Linked DNA regions of Methylomagnum ishizawai. The protein of the gene in region 2 interacts with the protein of the main gene of each other region in a pairwise test. Links are inferred from orthologs where the notes say so. Each region holds a gene or a part of one and is shown on either strand. Other genes may lie near its edges. The genes, in order: lpdA and odhB.

Region 1 (3,188 bases), 530 kb from region 2 along the record:
CGCCCAAAATATCTATTTCTTTAACATCCATCGTTCAATTCTTGGATTCATATATATGACGGATTAGGAACACCGGACGCCGTTTGGATTCGATATAAGTGCGACCCAGATATTCACCGATGATACCTATACCGAGCAACTGCAAGCCCCCCAGAAAAGTGACCGCGACGAAAATAGAAGCGTACCCAGGCATATCGATCCCATGGATCAGCACCCGCAACGCAATATAAAGGCCGTAAACGAACGATGCCAAGGCGACCAAGCCGCCGATATAACTCCAAACCCGCAACGGGATCGTGCTGAAACTAGTCAGTCCTTCCAGGGCGAAATTCCATAAACGCCAGCCGTTGAATTTGGTCGTGCCCGCCGAACGCTCCGGGCGCACATAATCGACCACGGCGGTGCGGAATCCCACCCAAGCGAACAAGCCCTTCATGAAGCGCCTGGATTCCGGCAAGCCATTCAAGGCATCGACCACGGCCCGGTCCATCAAGCGGAAATCCCCGACATTCTCGGGAATCTGGGACTCCGACATCCAGTTATGGATACGGTAGAACCAATCCGCCGATAAGCGTTTGGCCCTGGAATCGGTATCGCGGTTGATCCGGCGTCCCAGCACGACTTCATAGCCTTCCCGCCATCGGGCGATCATGGCCGGTATCAATTCGGGCGGGTCTTGCAAATCCACATCGATGGGCACGACCACCTGTCCGCCCGCGTATTGGAGGCCCGCGGTCAAGGCGGCTTCCTTGCCGAAATTGCGGCTCAGATCGACGATCCGCACCCAGGGGTTTTCCCGCTGGAGTTCCAGCAAACACTCCAGGGTACGGTCGGTGCTGCCATCGTTCACGAAGACCACCTCGACCGCTACCGAAGCATGCCCCTCGAAAACCCGGTTTATCCTATCGAGGAATAATCCGACCGCCTCCTCCTCGTTGAACACCGGCACCACCAGCGATAAACCCACCACGGGATCGGCGGCGGGCGGGCGTGGATTCTCGTTCGTCGTCATCATCGGCGATATTGTCACGGGCTACGGGCTTGCTGGAAGGATCGTTATTTCTTGATATATAAATCGGTAATCGTCCCCTCCGCCATTTCCGCCGCGAAGGCGAAGGTCTCGGACAAAGTGGGATGCGGATGGATGGTCAAGGCGATATCCTGCACATCGGCCCCCATTTCCAGGGCCAATACGGTTTCCGCGATCAATTCCCCGGCATTGGTGCCGACGATACCCGCGCCCAGAATCCTTTGGCTATCCTTGGCATAGAGTATCTTGGTCAAGCCCTCGCGCCGACCGATACCCAGCGCCCGACCGCTCGCGGCCCAAGGAAACACCGCCTTGTCATGCTCGACGCCCTGGGCTAGGGCCTGGGTTTCGGTCAGCCCCATCCAGGCGATTTCGGGATCGGTATAGGCCACCGAGGGGATGGTGAGCGCCTGGAACGCCGCCTTGTGCCCGGCGATGACTTCCGCCGCGACCTTGGCTTCGTGGGTGGCTTTGTGGGCCAGCATGGGATTGCCGACGATATCGCCGATGGCGTAGATGTGGGGGATATTGGTGCGCTGCTGGGCATCGACCGGGATGAAACCGCGTTCGTCCACCCGCACCCCGGCCTGCTCGGCCCCGATCAGCTTGCCGTTGGGACGCCGCCCCACCGCCACCAAGACCCGGTCGAACAGTTCGGATTCGGGCGCGCCCTCGCCCTCGAAGAACACCCGCAAGCCTTCGGCTTCCGGCTCGATGCGGACCACCTTGGTCTGGAGGTAGATGTTCTGGTATTGCTTCTTGATGCGCTGGTGCAGGGGCTTGACCAGGTCGGCGTCGCACCCCGGAATGAGCTGGTCCATCAATTCCACCACGCTGATGGCGGAACCCAGGGCGTGGTAGACCGTCGCCATTTCCAGGCCGATGATGCCGCCGCCGACGATCAACAACCGCTTGGGTACCTCGGCCAGTTCCAGGGCGCCGGTGGAATCGATCAGGCGAGGATCGTCGTGGGGGAAGCCGGGAATCTTCACCGGCTGGGAACCCGCCGCGATGATGCAAGCATCGAAACCGATGGCCTTCGGGCCTTCGGCGGTCTCGACCGCCAGGGTCTTGTCGGACACGAATTGGCCGACGCCCTGCACCACGGTGACTTTGCGCTGCTTGGCGAGGGCGGCGAGTCCGGTGGTCAGGGTTTTCACGACCTTGTTTTTATAATCGCGGACCTTGGCGAGATCGATTTCGGGCGGGCCGAACTTGACGCCGAAGCTGGAGCCTTCGGCGGCTTCGTGGACGACCTGGGCCACATGCAGCAGGGCTTTGGACGGGATGCAGCCGACGTTGAGGCAGACGCCGCCCAGGGTCGGATAACGTTCGACCAGGACGACCCGCTTGCCCAGGTCGGCGGCGCGGAAAGCCGCGGTATAGCCGCCGGGGCCACCGCCCAGGACGAGGACTTCGGCATGGAGAGCTGCGTTTTCGGTCATGGCTGGATGATCCTTGGTTGGGAAGGGAGGATGGGGACGGGGTTCCGCCTCAGGTGGCGGGCGGGGCCACGTCCTCGAAAATCAGGGGGAGCGCCGCCCGGAAGTCCAGGCTGGCGAATTCGGCCTCGGCCCCGCCCGCATAGGGGTGGAGTACCCAATGGCCGGCCGCGTCGCGGCGGAACACATCGACCGTGCGGGCCTCGGGATCGATCAGGACATATTCCTTGAGATCGTCCAGCCGCCGGTAGCTGGCGAACTTGCCGCCCCGGTCGTAACCGGCGGTCGAATCGGACAAGACCTCGACCACCAACAGCGGATGGGATTTGCAGAGGTCGGAGGCCCGGTCGCGGGCATCGCAGGTCACGAACACATCGGGGTAGAAATAGGCGTCGGCGGCTTCCACCCGGAGCTTCATGTCGGCGATATAGGTGCGGCAGGGCGTGCCGCGCAGATGGGATTTGAGCAGGGCGAACACATTGCCCGCGACGGTCGCATGGGCGTCCCGCGCCCCGGCCATCGCGTAGACCCCGCCCCGGAGATATTCATGCTTGACGGTTTGCCGCTCCTCCCAAGCGAGATATTCCTCGGCGCTGAAAAACCGTTGCTGCGCGACGTTCATGGCACCCCCGCCAAAGGCCCGCCTCCCGCGGGGCGGGCATGGTAACTATTACAACAGCACCCGCCGCAAGTCGGCCAGCATCGCGCCGAGATGC
Region 2 (3,318 bases):
GCGAGCTGGCCGGACAGATCGCCCGCGTGCCGGAAGGTTTCGCGCTGCATTCCAGGACCGCCGCCGTCATGGACAGCCGCCGCAAGATGGCGGGCGGGGAAATCCCGATGGACTGGGGCTTCGCCGAAACCCTGGCCTACGCCTCCCTGCTCAAGGAGGGCTACAACGTCCGCATCAGCGGCCAGGACGTGGGGCGCGGCACCTTCTTCCACCGCCACGCCGTGCTGTACGACCAGGACAATGGCGCGGCCCACGTCCCGCTGCACCATCTGGACGGGCCGGGCGGCCAGTTCCATATCTACGACTCCCTGTTGTCGGAGGAAGGCGTGTTGGGCTTCGAGTACGGCTACGCCAGCTCCGAACCCGAAACCCTGGTGATCTGGGAAGCCCAGTTCGGCGATTTCGCCAATAACGCCCAGGTCGTCATCGACCAGTTCATCACCTCCGGGGAAACCAAATGGGGCCGCTTGTGCGCCCTGACCATGCTGCTGCCCCACGGCTACGAAGGCCAGGGACCGGAACATTCCTCGGCCCGGCTGGAACGCTACCTGCAACTGTGCGCCGAGCAGAACGTGCAGGTCTGCGTGCCGAGCAGCCCGGCCCAGATTTTCCACCTGCTGCGGCGGCAACTGGTGCGGCGCTACCGCAAGCCCTTGATCGTCATGACCCCGAAAAGCCTGTTACGGCACAAGTTGGCGATCTCGCCGCTGGAAGACCTGACGCGGGGCCATTTCCACAACGTCATCGGCGAGATCGACCCGCACGACCCCGACAAGATCACCCGCGTGGTGCTGTGTTCCGGCAAGGTGTTCTACGACCTGCTGGAAACCCGCCGCAAGGAACATCTGGAACATGTCGCCCTGATCCGCATCGAGCAGCTCTATCCCTTCCCGTTCGATTATTTCCTGGAACAGCTCTCCCCGTTCAACAACCTCAGGGAGCTGGTCTGGTGCCAGGAAGAACCCGAGAACCAGGGTGCTTGGCACCAGATCAAGCACCGTTTCCTATCCCTCCTGGAAAAAGACATCCTCCTCGGCTACGCGGGGCGCCCCATGTCCGCCGCGCCCGCCGTGGGCCAATTCCACCGCCACCTGGAACAGCAGAAGAAAGTCGTGGAAGACGCGCTGTTCCGGGCCGTGAACCCTCAACAATCCGTCAGGATCGTCCATGCGCATAGAAGTCACCGTCCCTAACCTCCCGGAATCCGTCAGCGACGCCGTCCTGCTCGACTGGCACAAGCGGCCCGGCGACCCGGTCCTAAAATCCGACAACCTCATCGACCTCGAAACCGACAAGGTCGTGCTGGAAGTGCCCGTGCCGGAAAACGGCGTCCTGCTGGAAATCCTCCGCCACAAGGGCGATGTGGTGGTCAGCGGCGAATTGCTGGCGGTGATCGACACCGAGGCCAAAGCCGCCGCCACGGCCCCCGTGGCAGCGGTCGCGACGCCCGCGGCCCCGGTGCCGGAACCCCCCAAGCCCAGCGCCCCGCCGCCCGCCGCCGCCCCGGAAACCCGGCCCGAATTCCCGCCGACCCTGAGTCCCGCCGTGCGCCGGATGCTGGCCGAACACGACCTCGACCCCGCCGCCATCCAGGGCACGGGCCGCGAAGGGCGGCTCACGCGGGAGGACGTGCAGTCCCATCTCGACCACCGGAAAGCCGCCCCGGCCCAACCGGCGGCGGAACCGGCCCGGCCCGCGCCCGCCCCGGCCACCCGGCCCGGCGACCGCCGCGTCCCCATGACCCGGCTCCGCGCCCGCATCGCCGAGCGCTTGATCGACGCCCAGCGTTCCACCGCCACCCTGACCACCTTCAACGAGGTCAACCTCAAGCACATCAACGACCTGCGCAAGCGCTACCGGGACAAATTCGAGCAGGCCCACAAGGTCAAGCTGGGCTATATGTCCTTCTTCGTGAAGGCGGCGGTGGAAGCCCTGAAGCGCTATCCCATCGTCAATTCCTCGGTCGAGGGCAACGACATCGTCTACCACGACTACTACGACATCGGCCTCGCGGTCTCGACCGACCGCGGCCTGGTGGTGCCGGTGCTGCGCGACGCCGACCAAAAGGATTTCGCCGACATCGAAAAGGCCGTGGTCGAATTCTCCAAACGCGCCCGCGACGGCAAGCTGACCTACGAGGAACTCAACGGCGGCACCTTCACCATCACCAACGGCGGCATCTTCGGCTCCATGCTCTCGACGCCCATCCTCAACCCGCCGCAAAGCGCCATCCTGGGGATGCACGCCATCAAGGACCGCCCGGTGGTGGAGGACGGCGAGATCGTGGTCCGGCCCATGATCTATCTGGCCCTGTCCTACGACCACCGCATCATCGACGGGCGCGACGCCGTGTCCTGCCTCTACACCATCAAGGAACTGCTGGAAGACCCCGGCCGCCTGCTGCTGGGCGTCTGAGCCACGCGCCCACGGGCATGAAAAAACCGCCGCCAGGGGCGACCCCGGCGGCGGTTTTTTACGGGCGGCGCTCAGGCCGGGGCCGTTCCCAGCATCCCCTGCCGCACGATGAAAGCCACCACCTCGTCCAGGCCCGCGCCGGTCTTGAGGTTGGTGAACACGAAGGGCCGCTCCCCGCGCATCCTGCGGGCGTCGCGGTCCATCACCTCCAACGACGCGCCCACATGCGGGGCCAGATCGGTCTTGTTGATGATGAGCAGGTCGGAGCGGGTGATGCCGGGACCGCCCTTGCGCGGAATCTTGTCGCCCGCCGACACATCGATCACGTACAGGGTGAGGTCGGCCAGTTCCGGGCTGAAGGTGGCGCTGAGGTTGTCGCCGCCGCTCTCCACCAGCACGAAATCCAGGTCGGCGAAGCGCTGGCACAGTTCCTCGACCGCCGCCAGGTTCATCGAGGCGTCCTCGCGGATGGCGGTATGGGGGCAACCGCCGGTTTCCACGCCCAGGATGCGTTCCTCGGGCAGGGCTTGGCTGCGGATCAGGAATTGCTGGTCCTCGCGGGTATAGATATCGTTGGTCACCACGCCGATCTGGTAATCGCCGCGCATACGCTTGCACAGGGCATCCACCAGGGCGGTCTTGCCGGAACCCACCGGGCCGCCGACACCTACTCTCAAGACGGGTTTGTCGGACATCTTTCATTTCCAAAGTTGAGGGGAAAAACCGTGGCCCGGAGCTGCGGCCAGTTCAAGAACGGAACAGCCGGGAATACTGGGTCTCGTGGCGGGCGCTGGCCAAGGCCAGCCCGAAAGCGCTGCCGCCGATATCGGCGTCGGCCAGGGCCAAGGCCCGTTCCACCTGGGCGGGCAAGCGGGCGGCGAGTTCCAACGACAGGCGCTGCCC

The links.
Region 1: the proteins of odhB (region 2) and lpdA interact in binary tests that used the Escherichia coli proteins (3 or more experiments, as listed by UniProt). The link is inferred for Methylomagnum ishizawai from one-to-one orthologs.

Annotation. Positions count from the first base shown.
Region 1 is NZ_AP019783.1:1,983,384-1,986,571, reverse strand. The notes cover bases 267-3,136. They hold lpdA (dihydrolipoyl dehydrogenase), read right to left. Parts: upstream 2,476-3,136; coding sequence 1,057-2,475; downstream 267-1,056. Other genes in these bases: K5658_RS09065 (Uma2 family endonuclease), read right to left, coding at 2,525-3,094; K5658_RS09075 (glycosyltransferase family 2 protein), read right to left, coding at 267-1,015. Outside these bases: K5658_RS09080 (methyltransferase domain-containing protein), read right to left, coding at 1-31; more of K5658_RS09075, read right to left, coding at 35-266; aceF (dihydrolipoyllysine-residue acetyltransferase), read right to left, coding at 3,143-3,188. UniProt on the Escherichia coli protein: Lipoamide dehydrogenase is a component of the glycine cleavage system as well as of the alpha-ketoacid dehydrogenase complexes.
Region 2 is NZ_AP019783.1:2,513,987-2,517,304, reverse strand. Bases 292-3,291 are described here. They hold odhB (2-oxoglutarate dehydrogenase complex dihydrolipoyllysine-residue succinyltransferase), read left to right. Parts: upstream 292-1,167; coding sequence 1,168-2,415; downstream 2,416-3,291. Other genes in these bases: K5658_RS11425 (urease accessory protein UreF), read right to left, coding at 3,163-3,291; ureG (urease accessory protein UreG), read right to left, coding at 2,487-3,110; K5658_RS11440 (2-oxoglutarate dehydrogenase E1 component), read left to right, coding at 292-1,193. Also shown: more of K5658_RS11440, read left to right, coding at 1-291; more of K5658_RS11425, read right to left, coding at 3,292-3,318. UniProt on the Escherichia coli protein: E2 component of the 2-oxoglutarate dehydrogenase (OGDH) complex which catalyzes the second step in the conversion of 2-oxoglutarate to succinyl-CoA and CO(2).